2 regions of the Lysinibacillus phoenicis genome follow, and region 1 is predicted to be linked to the other one. Evidence: riboswitches for the same ligand, from Rfam matches in the RefSeq annotation. Region 1 holds a riboswitch; the other holds the start of a gene.
The links. Region 1 has a riboswitch for S-adenosylmethionine ahead of ABC382_RS20375 (methionine ABC transporter ATP-binding protein). Riboswitches for the same ligand answer to the same signal wherever they lie in the genome.
Positions count from the first base shown of each region.

Region 2: it holds a riboswitch for S-adenosylmethionine, as region 1 does, so the genes downstream of both, metA (homoserine O-acetyltransferase MetA) here and ABC382_RS20375 (methionine ABC transporter ATP-binding protein) in region 1, are expected to answer to the same signal.

Region 1 is NZ_JBDFMP010000002.1:3,778,687-3,794,645, reverse strand. It holds gene ABC382_RS20415 (polysaccharide deacetylase family protein) at 1-972, opposite strand, end outside; gene ABC382_RS20410 (nucleotide sugar dehydrogenase) at 989-2,314, opposite strand; gene ABC382_RS20405 (hypothetical protein) at 2,786-5,965, opposite strand; gene ABC382_RS20400 (glycosyltransferase family 2 protein) at 5,962-7,383, opposite strand; gene ABC382_RS20395 (HEAT repeat domain-containing protein) at 7,384-8,427, opposite strand; gene ABC382_RS20390 (response regulator) at 8,424-9,296, opposite strand; gene ABC382_RS20385 (MetQ/NlpA family ABC transporter substrate-binding protein) at 9,599-10,450, opposite strand; gene ABC382_RS20380 (methionine ABC transporter permease) at 10,521-11,189, opposite strand; gene ABC382_RS20375 (methionine ABC transporter ATP-binding protein) at 11,179-12,207, opposite strand; SAM riboswitch class I at 12,291-12,394, opposite strand; gene ABC382_RS20370 (thioredoxin family protein) at 12,451-12,762, opposite strand; gene ABC382_RS20365 (toprim domain-containing protein) at 12,778-13,119, opposite strand; gene gcvH (glycine cleavage system protein GcvH) at 13,211-13,591, opposite strand; gene ABC382_RS20355 (arsenate reductase family protein) at 13,806-14,162, opposite strand; gene ABC382_RS20350 (acyl-CoA dehydrogenase family protein) at 14,361-15,959, opposite strand, start outside.
Region 2 is NZ_JBDFMP010000002.1:378,740-394,698, forward strand. It holds gene ABC382_RS03085 (ABC transporter ATP-binding protein) at 1-207, shown strand, start outside; gene ABC382_RS03090 (branched-chain amino acid ABC transporter permease) at 223-1,095, shown strand; gene ABC382_RS03095 (branched-chain amino acid ABC transporter permease) at 1,092-2,108, shown strand; gene ABC382_RS03100 (3-oxoacyl-ACP synthase) at 2,105-3,109, shown strand; partial or broken gene phaZ (intracellular short-chain-length polyhydroxyalkanoate depolymerase) at 3,122-4,009, shown strand; gene fabG (3-oxoacyl-ACP reductase FabG) at 4,016-4,747, shown strand; gene ABC382_RS03115 (class I adenylate-forming enzyme family protein) at 4,763-6,238, shown strand; gene ABC382_RS03120 (short-chain dehydrogenase) at 6,302-6,856, shown strand; gene ABC382_RS03125 (YhdT family protein) at 7,025-7,288, shown strand; gene panF (sodium/pantothenate symporter) at 7,288-8,733, shown strand; gene ABC382_RS03135 (TSUP family transporter) at 8,776-9,546, opposite strand; gene ABC382_RS03140 (TrmB family transcriptional regulator) at 9,674-10,456, shown strand; gene ABC382_RS03145 (hypothetical protein) at 10,517-10,861, shown strand; gene ABC382_RS03150 (nucleotide excision repair endonuclease) at 10,915-11,286, opposite strand; SAM riboswitch class I at 11,491-11,600, shown strand; gene metA (homoserine O-acetyltransferase MetA) at 11,699-12,634, shown strand; gene ABC382_RS03160 (GerAB/ArcD/ProY family transporter) at 12,675-13,823, opposite strand; gene ABC382_RS03165 (hypothetical protein) at 13,853-14,086, opposite strand; gene ABC382_RS03170 (Ger(x)C family spore germination protein) at 14,091-15,290, opposite strand; gene ABC382_RS03175 (spore germination protein) at 15,320-15,959, opposite strand, start outside.

The DNA of each region.
Region 1 (15,959 bases):
CGCTAATTGCGGATTCTTCTCTACTCCACTTCCTATTAGGAAAAAAGTGCTTTTGATATTATATTTACGTAATACATCCAACACTTCTTTTACTCTTTTTTCATGTGCCCAATCATCAAAAGTGATAGCTATTTCCTTTTTGGTTGTCTCTTTTCGATAATATAAATTTGGCTGGACTTGCTCATAATTTAAATTGGGACTGACAGCATCATATCCAGCAATCTCTTCCACTGACTTTGTTAAATAACGTTCATCTAATAGATCACTTAAGGTAGTAATAGTATACTCGCGTTCTTTAGCTAATTGAGCTAATAATGGTATAGCATCAATAATGGCAGGATTAATGTATGTGTTGAGATGAATAATAGAGCCCCTATCAATATATTTACTGATATAATTAATCAGCTCCTGAGCACTTTGCATTTTTCTATCAAGTGGGTTAATAGATAATCCAATAACAGCTTTCATATCAAGCGCCTTAGCTGCTAAGCGCATATTATCGGTAACATCGCCTGAACGACTACGAACAAATTTTGGTGTATAGCCTAAATGCTCTTCAAAAATTTGATTGGTTAACATGATTTCTTCATACGTTTGCTCATAATTCAAAGTCGATACATCTGGAAATGTCAATGTACCGTTTTGCACCTCATGTCCTCTTTTTAAGATATCTTTCACAAGCTCTGGCTCCTGAGCAACACGCATTCCGTCCAGAAAAAAGGTAGCCTTCATATTGGATTCATCTAGTTTCGTTAATAGCAATTTCATTGTGTCGTTATCTGCTAAACCATTAAATGTTAACGATACTTTCGGCACTACAATATTGGCATGACTGATTACATCACTTTTACTTCCATCAGATTTTTTAACCTCTATAGAAGAATCGATGGGATGAATCGTTTCTTGGGTCGCTGTCTGACAGCCCGCTAAGAATAGTATGATGAGCAGACCACATAGTTTTAGTAGTTTCATTTCCTATGAATTCCCCTTATAATTTGTAATAATTTTTATTTTCGAACAAAAAATGGGTATTGCGTGTATCAAAAATTAAAGAAGCTTGTTGATCAATTAAAGAGTAATCAATAGTTGAATGATTCGTTAAAATTAATACTGCATCTGCTTGTTGGATTATTGGTGCTGTTAATGCAACCGTATCGAAATGCGATTGTTCGATAGAGAATGTTTGTATAAAAGGATCAATGATCGTTAATTGGCATTGTTTATCTAGTAGTTGTTGAATAACATGAAGTGCTGGCGATTCACGTGAATCATTTATGTTAGGCTTATAAGTGACACCAATGACAACAATATTGGCTCTATACAGCTCTTTATTTTGAATACGTAAGTAATTACTTAGTCTCTCGACTACAAAGTTGGGCATTGAGTCATTGATTTTATCAGCTGCTTCAATTAACGTTGCAGAGATACCATGTTGTTGCCCAGCCCATAGTAGATATTTGGGATCGACTGGAATACAATGTCCTCCCACTCCTGGCCCTGGTGTAAATGGCATAAAACCATACGGCTTTGTAGAAGCTGCATCAATAACTTCCCAAATATCAATGTTCATCTTATAGCAAATCTGACTTAACTCATTTACAAGGGCTATATTAATTTGGCGAAAAGTATTTTCAAGTAATTTCTCCATTTCAGCCACTCTAGGGCTTGTCACAGTACACACATGTGTATGAAGGACTGTTTCATAAAAAATTTTTGATAATTCTAGGCATGTGGCTGTTATTCCCCCAATGACTTTAGGTGTATTCGACACGGAAAAGGTGCTATTTCCTGGATCAACACGTTCTGGTGAATACGCTAAAAACAAATCTTGACCAATAGCAAAACCATATTTTTGTAAAATAGGCTGGACCATTTCTTCTGTTGTCCCAGGGTAAGTCGTACTTTCAAGAATAACTAGCGCATTCGCTTTAATATTTTGTCCGATAGCATGCGTTGCTTCCTCGATATATGAAATATTAGGTGTCCCATTAGCAGTAGTAGGTGTAGGTACACAAATAATCACAACGTCTACTTGTGAAAGCATAGAAAAATCTTTAGTTGCTTCAAATTGTTTACTTTCGATTGTTTGCTCTATATTTTCTCTCGGTAAATCAGCAATATAACTTTCACCATTTTGCAACTGTCTGATTTTTTCTTGATTCTTATCAAAGCCAATAACCTTAAATCCTTTTTGAGCCATTTCCACAGCAAACGGTAAACCTACATAGCCAAGTCCGATCACTCCAATTGTTGCTTTTTTTGTTTGAATTTTTTTCAATAAAGCTGTACTCAGTGATTTCGTTTCGATTGTCATTAAAATTACTCCTTTAATTAATCTGTTTTTCAATTTTTCGTTATTTTAACCGAGGAAAGTATTCCATAAAGTAATGGTTCAATTCCAGTCATTCTTTGTAAAAAGCCCCCTTCAACATTCAAACTTACATATGTCTCTTTAGTCGAAATAGATCAGTAGGATTACATATCATTCAAAATAAATTTATTAATGTTTATATAGTACTAATTGAAACTGAACAATTTCTAAACAATTACATTCTCGGTATTAAAGACCTATCATTTAAATAAATACACCGTTTTTTCATTATAAAAATATCCATTTACAATACTTTTAAATTAACCATTAACTGTAAAATAAAAATACTTTGTTTAGAAAACTTTTTCTTTCTACAATTCTAAAAATCCCCTTAATCGCCGGTTGTCCACCGACACTTAAGGGGATTGATAAATAATAAAAAACTAAGGGCAGAACAATCTACCCTTAGCTTCTTTAATATGCTTTAAATAATTTTTGTAAAATATAATAGGATTGTTTTAAGCGCTCTTCATATTTTGGTACTTGCCAAGTTTCCCATGTATAAGCAGACAGTGGTGGTAAAACACCATTAGTAGCTGCTGGCATAGATTGAACAACGTTGTTCTCTTTATCTACAAATAAAGCACCAATATAAATATTGTCTACTTTAACGGAAGCCTGATTACCATCTTTATAGAGGTCACCTATAAACTCACGTTGACTTGGATCTTTGGCTTGAATCAATAACCAAGGGATGCGAAGTTCTATAACATTATCTTCAGCCCAAGTATAATCAACTAGAGAATCATAGTCTTTCGCTTCTGGATTAGCATTTCCTTGATGTAATTTTCCTGTTTCATAAATACTAAAATCAGTCGTTCTATTTTGCTCAGGTAAAAATAGTTGTTTATTTAACACATAGTAAATAGGGGCGAACTTTCCACTATTTTTCATAGCATTAGCCATTCGAGGAGCAACTAAATTTAAACGGTGGCCATATAAATAATCATAAAAATCGTAGTATTCATCAATAACAACCCGAGAATCACCATTTTTATTGAGCTCAACTATAAAATCAATACCATTTGAAAACGTCATATTTTTTATAGATGTAGCAGACGTATTTCCTTGATCTGGTACAACATCTAATAAAATGCGAGGGGAGGTATGGGCTAACTCCTCACTTTTTAATTTAATGTACAAATAGCGCTCGTCATAGTCTACTGCAAAATCTGTTGGATTGTTTGGTGTAGTATCATATAGCTGTTTACCCATCCATTCCGTTGTCTCGCCATCTACTTTTACCTTCATTCTATCAAAGCTTAATAAACCAAACTGTTGCTCATTTGTTTGGGCATTGGACCAAAATGGTCGACGATTCGGATCATCATAATCCATCGTATTCCACGTTCGTTTAAACCACTCATCTTGCCATGTAAAAACAAGTCCTCCCATGAGCCCTTCATGCATAATATCCTCAAATAAATGTTGAAGTGTTTCTCCCTGTGCTTGTTCTGACATTTGCCCCTGATTCCAACCATATACATTATCATGTGTTTTACCACGTGATGCAGGGATACCAAATTCCGCAATAAGAACTGGCATATTATGAGCTTCATGGAGCTCTTTTAAATAACCTGCATAGCTATTTTTGTTCCCTCGGAAATCGACATAATTTAAATAATCTTTATCAAAATTAAAGAAGTCAGGGTAGTAAGGATACACATGATAGGAAGCAAATTGTCCCGGTGCAGTCATCTCTCCTTTTGTATAAATAACATTTGGATTGACCCCTACTAAATCTTCATCCTCAGATGGCTCTGACGGATGTTCAAGAATGTCAGTTGTGACCCAGTTCGTGAAACTCATTGGACGTAGCCAGTTATATTTTTCCTTTTCATAAACTGACACAAGATCCATTTGTTCTGCTAGCCAATGCTCAAATGGAGAGGCATCCTTTGTTTCAAAAAAAGTACCGTTGTATTGACCAATATTTGCATGTTTTTCATTCGTTCCAACAACCATATGTGGATACCATTCAATTCCTAATACCCATCCTATAACATATTTTGATACGTCTACATCATACAAGCCAGATGCATGTCCTGGTTGAGGCTCCACATAGATATTTCCATGAATGACATCTACCATTCGTTTCATTTCTAATTGAAAATCTTCTAACGTATCTTTATCATAGGCGTCCAATGAATTTGATAAGCCCTCTTCATTAATCCAAACTCCATGTAAAACATATAGTGGATTTTTTGGATGTTCTTCATTATATTTAGCAAGTGCTCTATAAAAGCCGGGTGGATGTAATGTATAGACTCGTATCGTATTAGCATTCATGTCTGCTATTTGTTTAAACCATCGATAATATTCCTCTTCAGTAATTGCTGCTTCTCCAGGAAAGGCACCAGGTTTCCCCATTCCGATATTGACACCCTTAAATACGATTGGTTCCCATTTGCCGTCTCTTCGCACTTCAAAAGATTGTCCCTGAATCCGTGCATTATAGTTTAATTTCTCATGATTCACAGTATCCTGAACCTCTTTGTGCTCAAATGAATCAAATATTTTATGCATTACCGGGATGTAAATGGACCAATAAAACGAACTGTCTGCATACTTCTCAGCATATTTATAGATTGTTGGTAACCCTTTTATCTTATAAATATTTGGTACCCTTGCGATATCATTAAAATCTCCCGCAAAATAATAACTAGATGTGTAGCGCTTATCTTGACCTACAATTGCTGCAAATTGTTCTGGAATACCATTAGCCTTTAACAGCTCTGTTCCCTTTTTCGTTAAATCCCATTTATAATTTGCAAGAGCATCTTCAGCATATTTAGGTGTAATAATATCAAACCAATAATCGTATTGCGCCCTTGCAGATGAATGAAAGAATTTTTTACCATTTTCAGTAAACTGCACTTGAATACCTGCAGATTTAACATGCTTGTCCAATTCAAGTACAAGTAGTTCTTCTGTTATTTCATTAAATAGTAAAAATCCTCCACCCTTATATGACCAACTATCGCCATGTTCATCGATAACCCATTGCGGTATTTCTAAATTTTTATGATAATCAAGCTCATCGAAATAACGCCCGATCCAGCCAGACCATGTGATTCCTAAATAATCCTGTAATTCTTTACGAACTTCCTCTGATGTTGGTGAAGCAAACGTGTTATACTCAGCAATTAACATGCTCTTCTTTTTGCTGGCTAAGCGTTCGACGATTGCCTGCCATTCTTTCTGTTCAAGTCCTCCAACAATTTTTTCAGAACGTTCACCTAAACGTTTTGTTTGTTGCAAATCATCTTTATAAACTCCGTACGTATCTGCCAAATAAATAACATCATAGTCACTATAATCATTTGGCAACTTCTTTTCTATAACACTTTTAGTTTCATCATTTGGAGCTGTTCCATAGTAATCGCGTTCTACGTCATAAGGTTCATTATTTAATCTATATTTATAATGGTTTAAAAACCAATTCACCCCTAAGTGCTCTCGGTAAGACTCATTCGGAACCGTTTTATCTATAACGGCTACATTTAGCTGTTTCTCATCTTCCAAGTACCACCATGCAATAGGGATTATTATAAGGACTAGTACGACCATAACCCCTATATAGATTCGTTTCATACACTTTTCTCCTTTTCAGCAATGCCGACACGTTTCATATTACCCCAGTCACTTTTTCTTAAGACAAAACGAACTAATCCCTCACAGCGCCAGAATAATGTTAGTGGGCGATACCAAAAAATTTCTGTAAACGCTAAAAGAATCATACGTAACAACTCTCGTTTTTTTGGATACGTATTCATACTCCACGATTCAAACAATACTGCCGCTATTGAAAAAATAACACCATAAATAACGAATAGTAGTAGCAGCATGAGCGCAACTTCATAATAAATTTTCCCTACGAAAAAGGCTATGACGATATAAATATATCCACCTAACTCCACAATAGGCCCTAGACATTCTACTAGCCAAAAATACGGGAACGAAAGAAATCCAATCATGCCATATCTAGGATTCAAGGTCATTTTTTTGTGCTTCCATAGACTTTCAAATAACCCTTGATGCCACCTTCTTCGTTGATTGCGCAGTACCCCTAATGTTTGAGGTGCTTCCGTCCAGCAAACTGGGTCGGGTACAAATTCAATACGTTTATTTTCTTTTTTTTCTTTTATAAGTCGATGAATATTCACTACAAGTTCCATATCTTCGCCAATAATATTGGTTGAATATCCACCTGCTTCAACAGCCCATTTTTTAGAGAAAACACTAAATGCTCCTGAAATAATAAGGACTAAATTGAATTTACTTAAGGCTATTCTCCCCATTAAAAATGCCCGCAAGTATTCGATTACTTGCATGATTACTAAGTAATTACTAGGTAATTGAGTCTCATAAATAGAGCCAAACTGCATCTTTGCGCCATTTGCAATACGAATATTACCACCTGCCGCAATGACCTCACCATCAGATAAAATGATAGGCTTCATCACCCGCAGCAAGGATTTTTCATCTAAAATGGAATCCCCATCAATGGAGCAAAAATACGGATATTGAGAGACATTAATACCCACATTTAGCGCATCAGCCTTACCACCATTTTCTTTATCAACTAAAATACAATTTTTATAGATTTCAGATTCATATATTTGCTTAATATCTTTTGTAGGGATGTTAGTTCGGACAATTTTGTTGATTGGCTTCATTTGAAAATGTTCGATGACCGTTTGAAGGGTTTGATCTGTAGACCCGTCGTTAATAATGATAATTTCAGTTTGAGGATAACGTAAATTCAATAATGAATAAACTGTATCTACAACCCCTACTTCTTCATTGTAAGCAGGAACAAGTAACGACACGGGTTTTGAATAAAAAGCATCTATATGTGCATCATCATACTCTGATAGATCGAGACGATAGCGTTTTCTTAAATCCAGCATAGCAATGATGAACATTGTACAATATGAAACGATAACGAACAGCATATAAAATAAAATAATGCCCCCAAAAAACATCATGCAATAGTCAATTATTTTCATTTACTTCCCCTCTTTTCTCGCTGCAATTTCCTGGGCCATTTCAATTGCATATTGGTCATTTGAGGATTCAATGAATTGCTGTAATTTAGCTATACCATGTCGATCTTCTACAATCGTTTTTGCCGCTTGAGAACGTACCCACCAATTCTCATCTTGAAGAAGTTGCTCTAAATAACTATAAGTGTAAGTAAGCGGTACATGCTTGAAAATTTTGGCAACCATTAACCTTGCTTCCCACATTTCTGAAGTCACAAAAGGGATAAAGGGATCCATCTCATCAATAATACCTATTTCATAAAGACCTTTTAATGCTCTGATGTTTATTTCCGTCGTATTATGGTCTAATAATTTTTTTAACTCCTCCAAATACTCCATCTTTCTTTTTACAGCAGCAGTATCAATAACAGCAAATTGCATATTAGCTGGCAAGCTATTAAAATCATGGAAAAATTGAATAAATACATTATCATCTAATAATACAAACAGTCTTCTATATTCACTTTCAGCGTAATTTACATTGGAATTTTTTATTTTCTCCATAAATAAATCTGGTTGGAAAAGGGAGTATATTTTTAATAACTGGAAATGTTCTTCATCTGTAATGTTATTTTTTTCGAATTCTTGGCACTTCGTTAGCAATTGATCTATTTGTAAGTCTGCAATTCGATAGAGGGCATTCATTCGAATACTCCATCGTCTACTTGATAAATCTTTTTCGTAGAATGCTTTTAAATATTGATTGGAGAATTGTTTAATTTTTAGTTCCAACTGTTCATTCCTTATATTCTTTAAATAGGATGAAAAAATTCTTTCAATAGCTTCAACTTGCGCCCTTCCTCTAGGTACCAATACGATACTAAATAGTGCGTTATTGAATAAGTAATCATACCAAAGTTGAGAATAATTTTGTAAATAACGGTCACGAACTTTTTCAAAATAGCTTTCACGCTGTCGCTGAACAAGTAAATACAGTAAAAAGATAAAGAGCACAACTAGTAAGAAGGAAATTATTGCGAAAAGCGTAGAAATAGTCAGCTTAATCATAGCCAAAACCTCGCAAAAGTTCTTTTAATTTTGGCTTCGAGCAAACGTAAATTAAATGGTTTGACAATATATTCATCAACACCGCCTTCATAAGCATTAAGCGCTGCCCCTTCAGAATTGCGTTCTGACATCATATAAATAATAAATTTCTTTTCATTTGGCATATGTCGTAAGATATGCAATATTTCTAAGCCATTTTTTAGAGGTAAAATATCATTCATAAGAATTAGATGCATATGCCCTGATTTATAATCATCCGATTGTAAAAAGCTATAACCATCCTCATAAGCCTTTACATCCAGAGTAAAATGAGGGATATCAATTTGGTTTAGCGTTGACTCTAATACTTGTCTAAAAATAGCGTTCTGTTCAATAATACTAACTTTCACTAATTCCGTTGGTTGCTCACTATAATCTTTTACTTCTGCTATACTCCACGTTAATTGCTCATCCTCTGATAGCATTTGTTTATTTTTATTTAACAACTCTTCAAAGATAACGTTATTATTTCTTATTTCTGTTATAGAGGCCTTTAATGCAATATGTTGAAACTTCCGTTCTGCTTTTAGGATGGCAAATATTCGTTTTAAAAATGCTTTAGCTTCTACATCACTACTTTGTAAAAAAAAGATACCCCAATGATTTCCATCGGATAATTGAAAAAGCAAATCTGTCTTACGTATTTTCGATTGTAAAAATGAGGTAACTTGATCATTCGTGGTTTCATTTGGTTGTGTAGAATTAGCTCTTTTTAAAAAGACTGCTGTTATTGTAAGGCGTGATCTAATAACACTTTCCCGCCATATTTCAAAGTAGCGTTCTACTTCATGTTCTTGCATGATATCATGGGCGAATTTTATATCATTCATTAGAATCACTCCCTATTTGTTTTTCTATATTATTATTTTCTATCATTTATTTAATAAATTAACAACAGTATTATAGTAAAAAATATAACTAGACAATATCTGAACATACCTATACGTCATAAAAAGTACATAGTTGAGGATAATTAATCATCTGTACCCTTTCTTAGGAAAGGTGGGCTTCCCAATGACCGAGATGAAAAGCAACCGCCTCGCTTTTTTCAAGTGACATTCTCTTTTTTCAATAACACAAAAGGGTACATAAGTCATTAAACTTATGTACCCTTTTGAAGAATTTTCAATTCTTATTTTACCGGCACTACTGCACCTTTCCATTCTTCTAAGATGAAGTCTTGGATTTCTTTCGAAGTTAATACTTCTAATAATTTTTTAATTTCTGGTTTTGTTTCATCACCTTTACGTACAGCAATGATGTTTACATATGGAGATTCTTTGTCTTCAAGAGAAATAGCGTCTTCGATTGGGTTTAAGCCGTTATCAATAGCAAAGTTAGAGTTGATTAATACTGCATCACCTTCGTCATTTTCATACATTTGTACAAGCATTTCTGGTGCAGTATTCGCATCGAATTTAAAGTTTTTAGGATTTTCTTCAATATCCTTTAATTCAGCTGCTGTTTTATCAATACCCTCTTTTAGTTTAATTAAGCCTTTTGCTTCTAATAATGATAGCATACGACCATGGTCGGATACTGAATTAGAAAGTAAAATTGTTGCTCCTTCAGGAAGGTCCTCTAATGATTTATATTTTTTAGAGTAAATACCGATTGGTTCAATATGAACGCCACCTGCATTAACGAAATCATAGCCATTGTCTTTAATTTGTAACTCTAAGTAAGGAATATGTTGGAAATAGTTTGCATCAATTTCTTCTGACTCTAAATCTTGGTTTGGTAAAACATAATCTGTATATGGTTCAATCTCAAGATCAATACCTTCTTTTGCTAAAATCGGTTTTGCCTTTTCTAAAATAACAGCATGTGGTGTGTTAGAAGCACCTACTTTTAATGTTACGTTTTCTTTGCTATCTGATTGATCATCTGATGCTGAATTTGCATCTTCTTTTTTATCAGTACCACAAGCTGCTAAAGCTAGGACAAGTATTGATAAAAATAATCCTGCCAATAATTTCTTCATTTATGACACTCCCTTTTACTTTGTTTGAAATATGTTAGCGGTAAGAACCGGAATAACCTCTAATGCCTTTCTAGCGTTTATCGATTTTATCGGTAATGACATCACCAATCCATTGAATGATAAATACAACTACTAAGATCAAAATAGTTGCCATTAATGTCACATCTTGGCGATTTCGTTGGAAGCCATCAAGGAAAGCTAAGTTTCCAAGACCACCTGCACCGATAATCCCTGCCATTGCAGTATAACCAACAAGTGCTACAGCCGTTACGGTAATACCAGAAATCAGAGCTGGTAATGATTCAGGGATTAGGACTTTCCAAATAATTGTGGACGTTTTAGCCCCCATTGAACGAGCTGCTTCAATGACACCTTTATCAATTTCGCGTAATGCAATTAAAACCATACGTGCGTAAAATGGAGCTGCACCAATAATTAAGGCTGGTAAAGCCGCATTTGCTCCACGAATTGTCCCAAGTAAAAACTTCGTAAATGGAATTAATAAAATAATTAATACGATAAATGGAATGGAACGGAATATATTAACGAGTGACCCCGTTAAAAAGTTAACAATTTTATTAGCCCATAACTGATTAGGACTTGTTAAAAATAGCAAGATACCAATAACCAATCCAAGAATAAATGTGACAACTGTTGAAATAGCTGTCATATACAATGTTTCATACGTAGCTTGCCACATATTTTCCCAGTCTACGTTCGGAAAGAGATTAGTTAGCATTTGCGATCACCTCCGTTTGAACTTCGACTGTATTTAAATAATGTAGGGCATCAGCCACATTTTCCTTAGAACCATCAATTTGCACAATAAGTGTACCGTATGCTCCATTTTTCGTTTGCGAAATATTGCCATGAACAATGCTTACTTCCACATCGAATTTTTTAACAAGATGTGAAATGACGGGCTGTTCCGTTTTTTCACCAACAAAGATCAGCTTGACAAGTTGACCAGTTGGGTAGTTTGCTTTGATCTGTTCCACTGTATCCTTTGTTTCTTTTGTGTCGGTAATCTGGGCTACAAATTTCTTAGTAATAGCTGCTTGTGGTGCTTGGAAAACTTGCAACACCTCACCACGCTCTACAATTTCACCAGCCTCCATTACGGCTACACGATGACATATTTTACGGATAACGTGCATTTCATGGGTAATCAATACGATCGTTAACCCTAAACGTTCATTGATATCAACTAGTAAGTCAAGAATAGCATCTGTCGTTTCAGGATCCAGTGCAGATGTTGCCTCATCACATAGTAAAACTTCTGGATTATTAGCTAATGCTCGTGCAATCCCAACTCGCTGCTTTTGACCACCTGAAAGCTGTGATGGGTATGCCTTATCACGTCCTTCTAAACCTACAAGTGAGATTAACTCTTTCACACGGCCTTCTCGTTGAGCTTTTGGAACACCTGCAATTTCCAGAGGGAAAGCGATGTTTTCAGCAACTGTTCTAGACCAAAGTAAATTGAAATGCTGGAAGATCATACTTACCTTTTGTCTAGCAGCTCTTAACTTTTGCCCTTTAATGGATGAAAATTCTAGATTGTTTACTGTTACCGTTCCTGTTGTCGGTTTCTCTAATCCATTTAATAAACGAATCATGGTACTTTTACCGGCACCACTATAGCCGATGATGCCAAAGATTTCACCTTTATTTATAGTAAGGTTGACGTCTTTGACTGCCGTTAATTCGCCATTTGCTGTTTTGTATTTCTTCGTAATATTTTGAAGCTGAATCATAGCGAATACTCCTTTTCTTATATAAAAAAACCCCTTCACTCATAGACAAGTAGAAGGGGTCACGTATGATACGTTAAACCGTTCTCTCATCTTTCAAAGAAAAATCTTTGGGTGATTTGGCACCTTTTCACATGGTGATGGTTGCCGGGCTTCATAGGGCACTTCCCTCCGCCGCTCTTCATAAGAGTTCGATATATTTAATGTTTTAGTAATATATTTGATACTTTACCACGCTAGTAATGTTCAGTCAATTGATTTTTTTAACAATTCGTACAAAAAAGGTACAGATTGAAAAGCATAAATTTTATCTGTCACTTTCCCGCCATCAGTAACAAGTAAACATGGGACACTTTCAATTTGATGCTCATAAGCAATCTGCTCTAGAAAGTTGATATTTGCTTTGCCGATTTGAAGCTGTGGCAGCAATTGTTCAATAACTGACAGCATTTTTGATGCCACCGCACATGTTCCACACATCGGTGTATATAAATAAAATGCAGCTTTTTCACCCGACTGTATAGCCGCTTCCCACTGCTCTTTTGACCATTCTTCCATTGATTTCACGCAACCTTACAAAATATATTCATTATGGATTGAGAAATGAGCGCGCAATAAAATCATCGCTAACACTTTTCTTGGTGTTGTCTCTACTTCCTTATATGTTGGCATTGTACGTAAATGCTCAGCCTCTGGATAATGTCTGTCCATTAATGCACGTAGCTTATCGCCAGACGTATCTGCATCAAAAAAAGTGAAAAGCTCACAGCCCTCATAAGGATCGAGTAGCTCTTCTAATTGATGCACACCAATTGTACCATTCGTACAAAGTATTGTAACATTCTCATTTAAAATAGGCTCAATTTGTAGCTTATCTGAGCGTCCTTCTACGATCAAGCATTTTCCCTCGAACATTACGCCACCTCCAATTAGACATCCCCACTTATAAGTCATTATATAACAAAAAACGCCGGTAGTTTCCGACGTTTTTCGATTATAGCTTGTCTTATTCAGCGATCATTTCTTCGTATTGCTCTGCTGTCATAAGTTTTTCAACTTCAGATGCATCAGCAGGCTCAACAACGATCATCCATGCTTTTTCATATGGTGATTCATTAACGAATTCTGGGCTATCTTCTAAATCTGCATTGACTTCAACTACAGTACCTGAGATTGGTGCATATAATTCAGAAACAGTTTTAACTGATTCTACGCTACCGAATGGATCATCTGTTTTGATTTCGTCGCCAACCTGTGGAAGCTCAACGAAAACGATATCTCCTAATTCAGATTGTGCGAAGTGAGTAATACCAATACGTACTTTTCCATCTTCTACTTTTACCCATTCATGTTCTTCAGAGTATCGTAAGTCTTTAGGTGTGCTCATGCAATAAACCCCTCCATAAATATGTAATATATTCACTTTCAGTGTGCCATACTTCTCCTATAAAAACAAGATTCAATTACACCTCTAGGTAATTGAAAGCATATTTTTTCGAGTTCGCTTCAAAAATTAGAAACATCCATCGGAGACATTATTTTCATTCAGATCATGCCTTACACTTCCAAATAGAGGTAAGTCCTCATTACGATCAAGACGGCTATTTCCAAGTTTGCTCAAAATCAGCTTCTTTAAACCCTAACGTTACTTTTTTTCCATCAGTCACGATAGGTCGTTTAATTAACATACCATCAGAAGCAAGTAGCTCAAGCTGTTCCTCTTCCGTCATATCAGCCAGCTTGTCCTTTAAACCAAGCTCACGATATTTCATACCAGATGTATTAAAAAACTTCTTTAAAGGCATTCCACTTGCCTGCCATAAAGCTGTTATTTCTTCCTTTGTAGGTGGTTGCTCTACAATGTGTACCTCTTCATAGGAAACTTCATGATCATTTAACCACTTTTGCGCTTTTTTACATGTTGTACATTTAGGGTAATGGATAAATTGAATAGTCATTAATATGCTCCTCTACTGTCTTTTTCTGTAGTATACCATCATAATTGTTTTGAATGGAGGAACTTCTCTCATTTTCATCAGTCTATCCATCTGTTTTGCTTTTTTAACCGTCACTTTTATGATTCTCTATTTTTCAATTTATTGGTATCGCAAAAACTAGCCACCCAAAAGAGGATAGCTAGTTTGCTACATTGATGATTAAACGATATATTTTTCTGCTTCGATTAATTTTACAGATGCTTCACGTTTTTTCGCAATTAAGTTGTATGGGTTATTGCGAGTTAGCTTACGAAGCGCAGATAATGTCATACGCGCTGCATCACCATCTGCTGAAGCAAGAATTGTATCTTTTGCTTCTTTTTCGATTTCTGCAAATGCTTCTTGGCAGAAGATTTGTGTATAAAGCAATTTTTGATGTGCTTTTTCAGCGCCATCACGAGCAATTGCTTTTTCTGTACGTAAAACAGCCGATTCCATCGCAAATAATTGGTTAGCGATATTCGCAATATTCACTAATACTTCCTGCTCCTGATCAAGCTTTGCACCAAAGCGTTGCGCTGCTAAACCTGCTGCTAATACAGCAATCTTCTTCGCATTTTTCACTAAATATTTTTCTTGAGCAAGTGGCTCTGTACCGATATCTTCTGGCATTAACATTAGAAGCTCTTGCTGTAAGTTTTGGGCAACCTGTAATAGTGGTAACTCACCTTTTAGCGCCTTTTTCATAAATGTGCCTGGTACAATCATGCGGTTAATTTCATTTGTACCTTCAAAAATTCGATTGATACGAGAATCACGATAAATACGCTCAACCTCGTATTCAGCCATAAAGCCATAGCCACCATGTAGCTGTACTGCTTCATCTGCAATGTAATCTAGTGTTTCTGAACCAAACACTTTTGCAATAGAGCATTCAATTGCGTATTCTGCGATAGCACCTGCAATCACTTTTCCTTGCTTTTGCTCTTCAAGGCTTAACTGACTTAAACGATCTTCAAACAGACCAACCGTACGATAATTTAAAGATTCCGATGCATACAGTTGAGAAGCCATTGTTGATAATTTCTCTTTAGTAAGATTGAAATCAGAAAGCTTTGTTTTAAATTGCTGACGTTGGTTTGTGTATTGAATTGCTAACTCTAATGCACGTTTAGAGCCACCAATTGTGCCCACACCCAGCTTATAACGACCAATATTTAAAATATTAAACGCAATTACATGCCCACGGCCAATTTCACCCAATAGATTTTCTACAGGTACTTCCGCATCTTCTAACACTAATGTACGAGTTGATGATGATTTAATCCCCATTTTCTTCTCTTCAGGGCCAACTGAAACGCCGTTGAATGCACGTTCTACGATGAATGCAGAGAATTTATCGCCATCAATTTTCGCGTAGACAACAAACACATCTGCAAAGCCTGCATTAGTAATCCATTGCTTTTCACCATTTAAAATATAATGTGTTCCTGCATCATTAAGCTTCGCAGTTGTTTTTGCTCCAAGGGCATCTGAACCCGAACCTGGTTCTGTTAATGCATAGGCTGCAATTAACTCCCCAGAGGCAAGCTTAGGTAAATATTTTTTCTTTTGATCTTCATTACCGAAAAGAACGATTGGTAATGAGCCAATCCCCACATGAGCGCCATGTGTAATAGAGAACCCACCTGCAACAGACATTTTCTCAGCAATTAAAGCAGAAGAAACTTTGTCTAATCCAAGCCCATCGTATTCTTCTGGTACATCTGCTCCAAGTAAACCTAATTCGCCTGCACTTTTAAGAAGACGCACTGAATG
Region 2 (15,959 bases), 3.4 Mb from region 1:
CCCATTGTAGTGGAGAAGGTAATGGAAGCCATTGTGGAAATGAAAAAGAAAACGTCCATTGTCCTCGTGGAGCAAAACTTTATCATGGCTAGTCGGATTGGTGATACCTACACCTTAATAGATGATGGCAGGACCGTGCATTCGGGCCATATGAAGGATCTCATTCATAATGAAGAACTAAAGCGGAAATATCTTGGAATTGGATGAAGGGGGTGACCATCTTTGGAGCTTTTCGTCAATTTAATCATTAATGGCTTGGCAACGGGGATGCTGATTTTTTTACTAGCAGCAGGCTTGACGTTAATTTTTGGCTTAATGGATGTGTTGAACTTTGCGCATGGTGGGTTATTTGTTTGGGGCGCCTATGCGGGAATTTTTATTTATATGTTTACGGAAAGTTTCCTTATTGGAATTCTTGGGGCGATTGTGACGGGTGCGTTACTTGGATTAATCACAGAGAAAATTATTATTACGCCCGTTTATGGCAACCATATACAGCAAATTTTAATTACCCTGGGGCTAATGCTTGTGCTACAGGAACTCATTAAAGTGGTCTTTGGCCCAAATGGTGTTGCGGTAAAAACACCTAGTTATTTAGCGGGTAGCTGGGAAATTGGCGACGTTATTATTATTAAATATCGTTTATTTATCATTGTGATAGGTTTCGTTATTTTTGGTATTTTCCAATACATGCTGAAGCGTACAAAGATTGGATTAATCGTTCGTGCAGGTGTACAGGATAAGGAAATGGCACAGGCCCTTGGTATTCATATTAAGCGTGTATTTTTATATGTTTTTATGGTGGGCGCAGCGTTGGCGGCACTTAGTGGGATGTTGATGGCACCCTATTCTGGAGTTATTTACGCAGAGATGGGCATGGAGTATGCCATTTTAGGCTTTATTGTAGTGGTCATTGGCGGTATGGGTAGTTTTTCGGGCTCTTTGGTTGCAGCTATTTTAGTAGGGCTTGCGGGTAGCTTTATGGCTTATTATGTGCCTGTCTTGTCACTAGCAGTCAATATGATTCTCATGGCCATCGTGTTAATTTTCCGTCCACAGGGGCTGTTTGCGATGCGAAGGGAGCGAACATCATGAACAATAAAATATCCTTGCGTTATATAGCCTTTTTCCTTTTACTAGCAATTTTTATTGTTCTTCCTTTAATCAATGATTCGAGAACTTTGCTCATTTTACTAACGCAAATCTTTATTTTTGGGATATTAGCAATGAGCTATGATATTTTACTAGGCTATACAGGAATTGTCTCATTTGGGCACGCTATGTTTTTTGGCATCGGTGCCTATACGACCGCAGTCATGCTCAAGCAAATCGATAATACACTGTTAATCTTTGTGCTGTCCATAGTGACGGGCATGGTTCTGGCAGGGTTCATTAGTTTTTTAGTAGGGTTATTGACCTTGCGTCTGAAAAGTCATTTCTTTGCGATGCTTACGCTTGCTTTTTCAGGATTATTTTTAGTATTAGCTGAAAAGTGGCGCTCTGTCACGTATGGCAATGATGGCTTTACTTTTCGAGCTCCCGATATGTTTAGAGATCGGATGACATTTTATTTCTTTGTGCTAGCAAGCCTAGTGCTCATCTTCTTAGCACTTTATCGTTTTGTGAACTCGCCGACAGGTCGCATTTTAATTGCTGTACGAGAAAATGAACAACGGACGAAATCATTAGGCTTTAATACGTTGCACTATAAAGTTATAGCCTCCGTTGTTGCGGGCATAGTGGCAAGCTTTGCAGGCTCCTTATATGCAGTGTCATTGCGTTTCGTCAATACAAGTGTGATGGCAATGGATATTACACTCGATGCCCTCTTAATGACGATAATTGGTGGGGTCGGCACGTTAGTCGGGCCATTATTAGGAGCGACAGTCATTGAATATGCTCAGCACGCTCTATCCGGCTTGGCACGAGATTATCCAATTTTTGAACGCTGGATTATCTTCTTTGGCATTCTTTATATTTTAGCTGTCATCTTTTTCCCAAAGGGCATTATTGGCTCACTAAAACTACTGTTTTGGAAATGGCGAAGAAAGCTAAAACAAAAGAAAGCGACGGTTGCCCTGCCACAGGAAAAGGAGCGATTTGAATGACAATCGGTATTGTTAGTACAGGTATTTATCTACCTCAAAATAAAATGACAGCGCAAGAAATAGCTGCTCTTTCGAATATTCCTGAGGATATTATTCGTCAAAAAATGGGCATTCATGAAAAGCCAATTCCTGGCGCATATGATCATACGGTGCAAATGGGGATATGGGCTGCACAGGAAGCGATTCAAAAGGCAAATATAGATCCAAAAGATATTGATGTTGTTATTTATATAGGGGAGGAGCATAAGGAATATCCACTCTGGACAGCCTCCATCAAAATGCAGGAGGAGCTTGGTGCGGTCAATGCTTGGGCCTTTGATGTGCAATTGCGCTGTGGCACAACGATTATGGCATTGAAGGTAGCAAAAAGCTTAATGGCCTCAGATGAAAGTATTCAAACCATTCTTCTAGCGGGCGGATATCGGAATGTGGATTTTATCGATTATAGCAACCCTAGGACACGTTTTATGTACAATTTGGCTGCTGGTGGAGGGGCCATAGTATTACGGAAAAATGAGGATAAAAACCAGCTTTTAGAGGCTGATATTATGACGGATGGCTCTTTCTCGGAGGATGTTGTTGTTCCAGTTGGGGGAACGAAAACACCGTTAACCCCATCCCATTTAACTGAAAACTTATATAAGCTTGACGTATTAGACCCAATTGGTATGAAAGAGCGCTTAGAACAGAAATCTTTAAGGAATTTTTTGAAGGTCATTCGTAGCTCTTTAGCGAAAAGTGGATACAGTGAAGCACAGCTTGACTATTTAGCGATGCTGCATATGAAGAGGTCTGCCCATGATTATATTTTAGCAGACCTTGGTTTACAGCAGGAGCAATCGATTTATTTGCAAGAATATGGGCATATCGGGCAGATTGATCAACTATTGTCGTTACAGCTAGCATTGGAGCAAAAGCGTATTCAAGAAGGTAATATTGTTACATTGGTTAGTGCAGGTATTGGCTATGTATGGGGGGCTATCACAATACGTTGGGGATAAGGGGGAAATGGAATGTTAAAAACAATTCAGCTCGCAAATGGTGAAACGATGGCTTATCGTAAGCGCTCAGGGGGAGCTCAACTTTTACTATTGGTTCATGGTAATATGACATCTTCTAAGCATTGGGATATTCTGATGGATGCTTTAGATGACAAATATACAATTTATGCTATCGATTTACGAGGTTTTGGTGGATCATCGTATCATAAGCCTATCTCTGCCATTAAAGATTTTAGCGATGATGTCAAGCTATTTATCGATGCTATGCAGTTGCAAACCTTCGATATGATTGGCTGGTCAACAGGAGGAGCCGTCTGTATGCAGTTTGCCGCTAATTATCCAGGGCATTGTCAACGACTGATTTTACTAGCTTCCGCTTCAACACGTGGATATCCATTCTACACGGATTTAGGAACAGGCAATCCAGCATCCTTTAAAAGAGCCTATAGCTATGAAGAAGTGTTGATTGATACATCCAAAACAAAGCTTGTGCAAGGCTTCTATGACACAAAAAATGGTGAAGGCTTACAGTCTATATGGAATGCATTAATTTATACCCATCAACAGCCGAACGCAGAAAAATATCAAGAATATATAGAGGATATGCTGACACAAAGGAATTTAGCAGAAGTGTACCACGCACTTAATACGTTTAATATGAGTGCTTTTGACAATGAGATTGCAAAAGGCTCTCAAGAAGCCCTCCTACTCCATATTCCGATTTTAGTATTGCGAGGGGATCGGGATTTGGTCATTACAGAGGAAATGAATGCAGAATTGCTACATGATCTAGGCAAGGAGACACAGTTCGTTAGTTTAAAAAATTGTGGGCATTCCCCACTGATCGATGATTTAGCACAGCTAACAGCCGAAATCGAGGCTTTTTTAGAAATTGGGGGAGAAATCATGCGATTAAACAATAAGGTTGCGATTATCACTGGCGCTGCAAATGGGATTGGTTATGCGGCTACCGAACGTTTTATTGAAGAAGGAGCATTTGTGTTTATCGCCGATTTTGATGAACAGGCAGGGATTCACGCTGCCGAACAACTAGGGGACAACGTGGCCTTTATACAAGTAGATGTAGCAAGTAGAGAGAGCGTTCAACAACTAGTAGCAGCGGTAATCGAACAGAAAGGTCGCATTGATATCCTAGTGAATAATGCAGGGATTACAAGAGATGCAATGCTGACGAAGATGACAGAGGACCAATTTCAGCAGGTTATCGATGTTAATCTGACTGGGGTTTTTCATTGTACTCAGGAGGTTATCCCCCATATGGTGGCAGCTGGTGGTGGCAAAATAATTAATACATCATCGGTAAGTGGGGTTTACGGTAATGTTGGTCAAACGAATTACGCAGCTACAAAAGCAGCCATTGTAGGAATGACGAAATCGTGGGCAAAGGAATTAGGACGTAAGGGAATCAACGTCAATGCAGTGGCACCTGGGTTTACAGAAACGGATATGGTCAAAAAGATGCCTGAAAATATTGTGGCTCAAATGCGCTCAATCGTTCCCTTACAACGATTAGGGACACCACGGGATATTGCCAATGCCTACTTGTTTTTAGCATCTGATGAGGCTTCCTACGTCCACGGTCATACGCTACATGTGGATGGAGCCATCATGATGTGATCGGGGGGTGTTAAGATGTTTGTCGAGCAAGCTTGGATTTTAAAACGTGCCGCCTTAACGCCTCATTACATCGCGTTAATTAATTTAGCAACAGAAGAGCAGTGGACCTATCAGCAATTATCTGAGGAAATTGGTAAATGGAGTCATTTTTTTGAGCGTCAGCAGCTACAAAAAGGAAGTAGAGTCGCTGTTTTTGCAAAAAATCACATTCAATTGTTTGCTGTTTTATTTGCTTGTGGGCTACGTGGACTTATCTATGTGCCGTTAAATTGGCGTTTGAGTAAAGAGGAATTAACACAAATTTTGCAGGATGCTACCCCTTCTATTCTGTTGTATGATGAGGAAGGTTCTTGTCCCTTGACACTAGAAAAGATGTTTCCTCTTCAGAGCATCGAGCAAGAGAAGGATACGGTACCAAGTAGGCAAGCAGTGGACATGGACGATCCATGGTTAATGATTTATACGGGAGGTACTACAGGGCGACCAAAAGGGGTTGTGCTTTCCTTTCAATCGGTGAATTGGAACGCCATGAATACAATTATTAGCTGGGGTTTACATGCTCAAGACCGTACATTAAATTATATGCCGATGTTTCATACAGGTGGTTTAAATGCATTATGTATACCATTACTCATGGCTGGTGGGACGGTCATCATTGGCGATAAATTTGAAGCAGAAACAGCGCTGCAAGCAACGAATCAATACAAAACGACCATTTCCCTTTTTGTGCCAACGATGTATCAAGCGATGATTGCTACGAAGTACTTTCAGGAAAATCAATTTCCTTCGATGAAAGTATTTTTATCAGGCGGTGCACCATGTCCTCATCCTATTTATGATGCCTTTTACAAGAAGGGGCTATTTTTTAAAGAAGGCTACGGTTTAACCGAAGCAGGACCTAATAATTTTTATATAGCTAGAGAGCATGCTTACGCGAAAAAAGGGGCTGTCGGAAAGAGCATGCAATTTAACGAGGCTAAAATCATCAACCCCGCAGGGCAAAGCTGTGCACCTCGTGAAGTCGGAGAGCTCTTCGTAAAAGGAAAGCATATGTTTCGATTTTACTGGAATAACAAGCAGGAAACTGCCAATATCCTGCAAGATGGCTGGTTAAAAACAGGCGATTTAGCCATGATGGATGAAGACGGTGACTTCTATATCGTGGGACGTAGAAAGGAAATGATCATTTCGGGCGGCGAAAATATTTATCCGCAGGAAGTGGAGCAATGCCTATTACAGCATCCGCATGTACAGGAGGTTGCCGTGATTGGAGTAGAGGATGACTATTGGGGTGAGATTGTAACAGCTTTTATTGTCTGTCAACACCAAACTACTGCTGTTTTAGATGAACTCAATGAGCTATGTCACCAGCAATTAGGACGCTATAAAATTCCAAAACATATCATTTTCCTAGATGAATTACCAAAAACAAGTGTTGGTAAAATTGATAAAAAGGTATTGCAACTACTTGTCGATACGCCGAACTGTTAAGTAAATAAGTAGCTTAGCGACTCTCACATTTCTTTAAATCTAAATGAAGTGAGGGATAAATGGATGACACACGCATTAGTTATTGGTGGAACAGGGATGTTAGCTAACACATCCCTATGGTTAGTAAATAATGGTTACCATGTTTCAGTCATTGGACGGAATGCCGATCGGATGGAACGTTTGCTAAACAAGGCAAATAACTCATCCATGATAACCCCTTTGTTAGTAGATTATCGTGATGAATCCTTGTTATTAAAGAAAATACGAGAAACGATGCAGCAAAATGGACCTATTGAATTAGTAATTGCTTGGATTCATTCATATGCTGATAGTACATTAGAGCGCATAGCAAGTGAAATTTCACAATGGCAAGGCGGATCATGGAAACTGTTTCATGTCTTGGGGAGTCGTGCAAATCTTACTGAAGTTAAAGGGCAAATCGATAAACTTGATGCCCTACAATACCATCAAGTTCAACTTGGCTTTAAAATTGAAGATAGTCATTCACGGTGGCTTACAAATGAGGAAATATCACAAGGTGTCATTGATTCCATTCAGCATGATCGGTTACTCCATACAGTGGGAACGATGGAACCTTGGGAAAAACGTCCGTTATAAGCAAATTCCATGCCAAATAACCTTCGTCTTATTCGATAGACGAGGGTTTTTATTTTTTGGAGCGGTTAATTGATAGCAGTTCGAGACTACATAGGATAAAAAACGTTTCTTACACTTCCCATCAGACCAACATATCAGTAAAATAGAGTAGGTTAGGGGGATTGTCATGTGAAAGATCAACGCTTTAAAATAGCGCATCGAGAGGCGCTTATTGGGATTGGACTAGTCATTGTCAACTTTGCGATTTGGTTTGGCTTTGCCTATGGATTAGGCGGAGGAGATCCAGCTAATTATTCGTATGTATTCGGTTTTCCTGCCTGGTTTTTCTATAGCTGTATCGCAGGGACAGGCTTTATGATCCTGCTCATCTGGATTGTCATGAAACTCTTTTTCAAAGAGGTACCATTTGATGATGAGGAGGGGGATCATTAATGCATTGGCAAGTTGTATTTCCTTTGCTATTATTTCTAATTATTATTTTTGGGATTGGTATTTGGGCTAATAAGCATATCCGTTCCTCTAATTCGTTCCTTCAGGAGTATTTCCTTGGTGGTCGTGAAATGGGTGGCTTCATTCTAGCGATGACGATGATTGCTACATATGGTAGTGCAAGTAGTTTTATCGGTGGGCCAGGTGTAGCCTATACAAAAGGCCTTGGCTGGGTATTACTCGCGATGGCACAGCTTCCGGCGGGTTATTTTGTCCTCATGATTTTAGGTAAAAAATTTGCTATCATAGCTCGTCGTTACCAGGCCATCACATTAATTGACTTTTTACGAGAGCGTTACAAAAGCCATGTCATAGTGATTTTATCCGCCATCAGTATTATTGTCTTTTTATTTTCTGCGATGATGGCACAATGGGTCGGGGGCGCACGTTTAATTGAATCTTTGACAGGCTTAAGCTACACAACGGCACTGTTTATTTTTGCTATTTCGGTGTTAGTGTATGTTATTATTGGAGGCTTCCGAGCAGTAGCTTTAACGGATACAGTCCAGGGCACAATTATGGTTATTGGTACAGTTATTTTATTAATTGGCACAATTATTGCAGGTGGTGGTATCGATAATATTATGACCTCACTAGTCGCTGAAAATCCGGATTTTGTATCACCCTTTGGCGCACAGGGAGATTTAACACCACTTTATGTCTCGACATTTTGGATTTTAATCGGTGTGGGTGTCGTAGGACTCCCACAAATTGCAGTTCGTGCGATGAGCTATAAAGATTCAAAAAGTATGCATTTAGCCATCATTATCGGTACGATTGCGATTGGGACAATCATGTTTGGTATGCATTTAATTGGTGTATTAGCTCGACCTGTCCTACCTGGTATTGATATTGGAGATAAAGTGATGCCACTTCTAACGTTGAAGGTATTACCGCCATTTTTAGCAGGGATTGTATTAGCTGCACCAATGGCCGCTACGATGTCTACTGTTAATGCACTGCTCATGCTTGTTAGCTCCACAGTTGTGAAAGATATCTATTTAAATTACATGAAGCCAAAAGCAAGTGATGCAGAAATTAAGCGTGCAAGCTTTATTGTCACAACGGTCATTGGATTAGCAGTCATTATCTTTGCCCTAAATCCACCAGACTTATTAGTATGGTTGAATTTATTTGCCTTTGGTGGGCTGGAGGCAGTCTTTATTTGGACCGTGGTCCTAGGATTGTATTGGAAGAAGGCGAACAAATATGGTGCAATTGCTTCGATGATTACAGGCATGTCCCTGTACATTGTCATTGATCGCTTCTATCCTTCCATCTTTGGTATGCATACAGTCACGCTGCCAATTGTGGCATCCTTCATTATTTTTGTTATGGTGAGTCTTGCCACTAGTCATAAATTTAAAAATGAACAATTAATGATTTAAAGTAAACACGCCACAGATTACAATTCTGTGGCGTGTTTTAATTTAATGCATCATAAAATCATAGGCGTTTTTCGCTAATAATGTCATCGTCACCACGATAAAAAGCGTACGAACAAAGCCGCTTCCTTTTTGAATCGCCATTTTTGAGCCGAGCATTGCTCCACCAATTTGAGCGATCCCCATGACTAAACCATATACATAATGAATTTGCCCTAAGTAAGCAAACATACACACACCAGCTACATTACTCGCTAAATTTAAAAATTTCGCATTGCCTGCTGCCTTTAAAAAATCAAAGCCTATCAGCAGGAAGCTAAAGATTAAAAAGGAGCCTGTTCCAGGACCAAGAAAGCCATCATAAAAACCAATAGCAAATAACAGCAGCATAAATAAAAATAAATGAGTTTTAGATAAATTTTTTACAGTAGAGACAGCACCCCAATCCTTTTTAAAGATTGTATAAATCCCCACTGCTGCCAGCATGACTAACATTAGTGGCTTTAGTAATGCTGGGTTGATGAGATGGACAGTCCATGCACCACATAATGATCCGATAAATGCTAGAGGAAAATATTTAAGGACAGAGCGAATTTCCAGCTGACCAGAACGGTAGAAGGAAATAGAGGATGTTAGTGAGCCCATTGCCCCTGCTAGTTTATTAGTGGCAACAGCAGCCGCTGGGTTAAGACCAACAAACAGTAGAGCCGGTAATGAAATTAATCCGCCTCCTCCAACTACCGAGTCGACAAAAGCTGCCAGAAATCCAAATGATATTAATAGAATGATAATATGTACATCGACATCAAAAACCATGATTACACCTCTTCTAAATTAGTTACTACTGAAATAGTAACTAATTTACTTACTGCTGTAAACCCTAACTTTTTTATTGGCAAATCTTCACAACAGTAGCCTATAATAAAGCTAATGGAGGGATTACATGGAGGAATTAATCACCCAGTTGAAAGATATGGGTTTTACAGAATATGAAGCAAAAGCCTATACGGCACTCGTTCAACAAAGTCATGTTAGTGCCTATCAGGTCAGCAAAAATTCTGGCATACCGCGTGCAAGAGTATATGATATTTTAAATATCCTTGTAGAAAAAGGGATCGTGTTGAAAGAAGAGACTGCAGAACAAACGACCTATTCAGCCATGCCCGTGTCCGTATTTTTACAGCAAATGGAGCAGCGCTGGCAATCAAATTTTTCGTCGATAAGTATGAAATTAGAAAAGCTAGAGGAAAATGTTCAGGAAGTGGAGCATAAAGTCGTGATGCTAAAGGGCAAGGAGTCCATCCTCAATTACTGTCAGTCACTTTTAAGAAAAGCAAAGAAAAAAGTGATTCTGTCGATGTGGGAAGATATGTACGATGCGCTACGGCAAGACCTTCAAGAAGTGTCACAGCGTATTCCTGTGCATGGCATTACACTGTATGTAGACGAACACTTAGCGACTATTGACCGCCATAGGGCCACACACTATACGAAAAAAACGTCTACTCCACATTGGTTTATTTTATCGGTAGATGGTCAGGAAATGATTTATGGTCACTCGCCATCCGCGCAAGAAACGGCCTTCATCACTAATGACCCTGTCCATATCTATTTGTTAGAGGATTATATTTGGCATGATGTCCTTATCAATAGACTAGTAAAACGCGATGATCAGGAGCTTGAGGATTGGATTGCGAAAGAGCGAAAAGGTTTTTTCTTAGAATAAAGATGAGAAAAGGGGAGCATTCTGAATAAATTAGTGTTGCTAGGTTTAGGGTGTCTACTAATGTTAGCAGCGTGTAATGCTACGCCACCTACCACTCCACTCAGCATTCGTGAACTACCTATCGTACCAGAACATGTTCAGAAAAACATCGTTTCTCAGGACAATATTCAATTATTGTATGAAGATGACGCGACGTATTATCTCGTCTATTATTCAAAGGGAAATGTACTAGCAAGTATGGAAGTAGAGGAAAATAGACTCATCATTCATCTTAATGAAGGCAGCGAGCAACGAAAAGAGGCCCAACCATATGTTTTTAAAATATCGAAAAGCCCTGAACAGAACCTTATTGAGGTCTTCATCAACAAGCAAAACACACCCATCGATCGTATGACCATCCTGTGAAAAAAGAAACCGAAATCTCACTTTGATGAGATTTCGGCTTTTTGTAATTTGTCTTAATAAAAGACTTTATCAACATTGTATTTGGAGCGGAAAGTATTAATGGCATATGTTTCGTAAATTTCACGTTCCATTGGATCTTCTACTTCATAGACTTCAATTTTGAACACTTCATCACGGTGGTTTTTCATCGGTGATACATTATCCTCAAAGTGCTTTTTAATACGTTGACGGATTTTACGAGCTTTCCCAACGAATAATAGCTCATTCTTGTCATTATAGAATAAGAAAATGCCGCCTTTATCACGTGTGATTTTATGGAAATCAATAAAGCCAAAATAAGGTGTGATTGGCACATCACCTGGTTTTACTTCTTGTTCACGTTGACGGATAACTACATCTGGTTTTGGAAATTCAATTTTAATCAAACTATTCACGTTCCTCTCTCTTACTAAAGCTATATGGTAACATAAATACGGCATGTTTACCATAAATTTTAAATATCGAAAAGCCACTAACAGCAAGCTTAGTGTACTTCAAATGGACAAAGAACATGCATAGCGAATCACAAAATATTCTATGAATTATTGATATTCTAACTAGTTCATGTTACAATTCAAGGTAATTAAATAATCTTATCAAGAGAAGCTGAGGGATATGGCCCTATGACGCTTCAGCAACCTCTAACATGTGTTAGAAAGGTGCTAATTCCAACAAAGGATATTCCTTTGAGAGATAAGAGTGGACGTGAAAAAATCCTTCTCATTCTATCTCGTATGGAATGAGGGGGATTTTTTAATTTTTAGAAAAAGAGAGCGAAAACAGAGAGGGGAACGCAAGATGCCAATTAATATTCCGAAAAATTTACCAGCTGGAGAACATTTACGTGAGGAAAAAATCTTCGTGATGGAAGAGGATCGTGCGAAAACACAGCAAATTCGTCCGTTAAATATATTAATTTTAAATTTAATGCCGGAAAAAGAAAAAACAGAACTCCAATTATTACGGTTATTAGGGAATACACCGTTACAGGTCAATATTACGTTTTTAAACACTGCCACACATGAATCAAAAAATGTTAGTAAATCTCATTTACAGCTATTTTATACGACATTCAACCAAATTCGTCATCGACGCTATGATGGCATGATTATTACAGGGGCGCCAGTAGAAAAATTGGCTTTTGAAGAGGTCAACTATTGGCAAGAAATTTCAGAAATTATGGATTGGTCCAAAGAGAATGTGACATCCGTATTACATATTTGTTGGGGAGCACAGGCTGCTTTGTATCACCACTATGGAATTGGAAAGATAGAGCTTTCAGCTAAATGTTCTGGTGTCTATTCCCATGTCATTACCGATTTAACGGTAGATTTAGTGCGGGGATTTAGTGATTTATTTACCGCTCCTCATTCTCGCCATACGTCTGTGTCAATTGACGATGTACGCAATCATCCAGACTTACGCTTATTATCTTATTCGGAGGATGCAGGGGTATTTATCGTACAATCAAAAGATAATAAAAACATTATGATTACAGGTCACCTGGAATATGATGCAACAACACTAGCCGATGAATACAGTCGTGATGTGGCTAAGGGCCTTGATATCGCCGTTCCCGTAAACTACTTTCCAAACGATGATCCAACTAAAGAGCCTATTAATACATGGCGTGCCCACACCCATTTATTATTCTCGAACTGGTTGAACTATTATGTATACCAAGAAACACCATATGAATGGGATTTTGTTGACGAAATTGAGTATCATATTTGATTCAAATAAAAAGTCTAATTTCTTGCTAATTTAAAAGAAATTAGACTTTTTGATTGTCATTGCTTGTTTCTGCTTTGGGCATTTCGCTCGTTTCAGCTTTCGCTTTGCGATTGCGAATAATCGCCACAATCAGTAAAAGGATCGGTAATAGAATGGTGATGAAAAAAGAAAAGATTGGCCAAATTTCATTATTATATTTGTTCGAATGGACAATGTTTGGGTGAACTATTTGAGAAAGCCCAATAACAATTAGTCCCATCGGTATAATGAGAGGCCGATGATCCTTGATTTTTAAAATCTGGGCAAGGCCGACAACGGTCGTATAGAAATACATAAAAGTTCGAATATAAATGGATGAGATCCACATAAAGGCCATTATAATCTCAATCCGCTGCAAAAAATTCCCTATCGATATTCTTTGTGCTAAGGCATAGCTTGGAAAGGTTCTAGAAGCCGTATTTTCAGGACCTAGTACAAGAATTGATAGCACAATCAATGTCACTAAAACAAATCCACCTAAGATGATTCCAATATAAAACCCTTTCTGCGCGGATTGCTGTACATTAACCGCAGCAGGGTAGAGCATTAATAACACAATTAATGGAAAGGAAAAAATACTCATAAAACGAATAATACTATAAAACATTGATGATTTTGTTGCCTCGAGTACAGGTTGAATATTTTCAAACGTAATCTGAGGGGTAATACAGACAACAAAAAAAATAAAAATAAAGACAAATAACGGAAAGAGGATTTCTGCAGACCGCGCAAAAGTTTCAATGCCTAAATAGGCAGCATACATAATGATAATAATAAACAGCAAGGCAATCGCCATGGTCGGTGTTTCCGGCATCACTTCTGTTTTCATGAATATCCCGATAAAATAGAGTAATTCTCCAGCGGAAAGAAAGGTCAGAATCAGGAAACAAATGGCTGTGAATTTCCCCAAAAAGGGACCGAGTATTTTTTCGTTTGCCTCAATAAAATTAAGAGAAGGTGTTTGGTTGGCTAGCGTCATAAATAATTTAATAACCAGTAAACTGAGGATGACCCCAATACTGGCAGCAATCCACGAATCTTGCTTAGCGGCACTTGTGATGCTAGCGGGAATAATTAAAATAGCTGTACCGATTGAATAAAGGAGGGTAATAATTGTAAATTGTCTTGAGCTAATGATTTCCTTTTCCATCGAATCCCTTCCTTTTTTAGTCATTCTCTCTATTTGCTTAATGACAAAATATAATCTCTAATCGGTGTAAATATAAATGTTATTAAATCTAATGGGCTCGGAATATGGATTTTAAGGGCAATTGCCATATTTAAAGCCGTACCAATAAGTAACAAAATGGAGAACACAACAATGCCCTTTGTATCCTGTTGTTTTTTTAGTTTTGGAATAAAAATAATGCCTACGATGACCGAGATGATCAAGATCGCAACGGCTAGAACCACTTCGTTACTCCTCCTTTGGTTTGTTTAGTAATGAGTTTTGCATTGTACCTAAGCCTTGCGTTTTCACCTTCACATGAACATGAATCGGCAATTCTGGAAAGATAGTTGGCCAATCATTTTTGATTTTTTTCCACTGTTTTGCATCTGCCCGATGGAGTGTATCACCAAATCCTAGAACATCAACTTCATATTGTTGTTGTATTTTCTCTAATGCTTCTTCAATTCGCCCTTTGATACCTTGAGCTGTTTTTTGATTCACATAATCAATAGATTTAGGTTTTGAAAGGTCGATATCACATTCTACTTCTCCCACGTTCTGCTCCACTTCAATTTGAACATCGATTGCTGGCTCTCCATGTTGAAAGGAGCCTTTTACTTTTGTTTTGGAATGTGTGATTTCTGTAGATAAAGTACCTTTCTTCGGACAAGCGATGATTTCAATGGTACTTTTAATTTTGTCACTGAGAAAACTAACACTTTTACTTTCTTCCTCTGTCAGTAATCCGATGAATTTATCCTTTTTAAAGACAGCTAGACCTGCGTATTGTAATAAAACGGGTGTTTTGACGCGCTGAACATTGGCTTGATCGACGCCTAATTTTTTATCGCCGTGAATTTCAATCGCAGAAATTAATGCTCCTTTATCCTTACTACTTAATGTGTTAACTAATTCATCTATATTAATAGCGATTGTGGAGCCCCAAGCCTTTTCAGAAACCTCAAGTGAATTTAACATTTTATTAGCAGGCACCTTTTCGATGGGTGTTAGTACATTTAACACATCCTTTGCTGCAGCCTCATAAGACATAATGACATCGAAATCTTTTCGAAATTCATGATCCCTCGAAATTAAATCGAGTGATTCACTGATTCCTTCTTTTGCGAGCTCTTCTCCTAAGACGACTACTTGCAGATGAGCAAAATAGGGTTTCCGTGCTGCAAGTGTTGTCATTTTGCGAATAGCCTCAAAGATAGTCTCACCCCTCGCATGATAGCTAATAACAGGGGAGCGTTGTGTGGAGGCTTGTTTCATCGACACTTCACTAGGATCGACAATCTGCACGGTGACCTCATATGCATCGTCTATTTTATCTATTCCAAGTGCAACGACAATGGCTAATTCATTTAATTCACGCTTACTCCAGCAACCACTTAATAATAAAGTGAGGATGCAAAGTAAGCCGATCACTTTTATTTTCGCCATATTTAATTTCCTCATTTATTCAATAGTGATTACCTCTTTTTTACATCTTTATATTGATGGCCTCTGACAATGTTTTTCTGGTTAACTAAACGAGGTCGTGTTAGTAACTTTCTACGTGGGAATAATAGAAAGGCATCTTTTTGATCCTTCAGGACTAACGGTGCAAATGGGCTTAAATAAGGTACACCAAATGATCGAATACTACATAAATGTAGAATAATCAACATAATGCCAAACATTACACCAAATAAACCAAACATCGCAGCACAAATCATTAATGGAAACCGTAGCACACGAATAGTATTCGATAGGCCATAAGCAGGGAAGAGGAAACTACAAATGGCCGTTAAGGCGACAATGATGACCATTACAGCTGAAACAATGCCTGCTTCAACCGCTGCTTGACCAATAACTAAGGTACCTACAATCGACACAGCAGGACCGATTGTTCTTGGCATACGAAGTCCAGCTTCCCTCAAAACCTCAAAGGCAATCTCCATTATGAGTGCCTCTACTACAGCTGGGAAGGGGACGCCCTCCCTTTGCGATGCAATACTGATTAACATCGGTGTTGGCAGCATTTCTTGGTGAAAGGTTGTAATGGCTACATACAGTGATGGTGCTACTAATGCTAGACTAATACCAAAAAAGCGCAATATGCGGATCAGG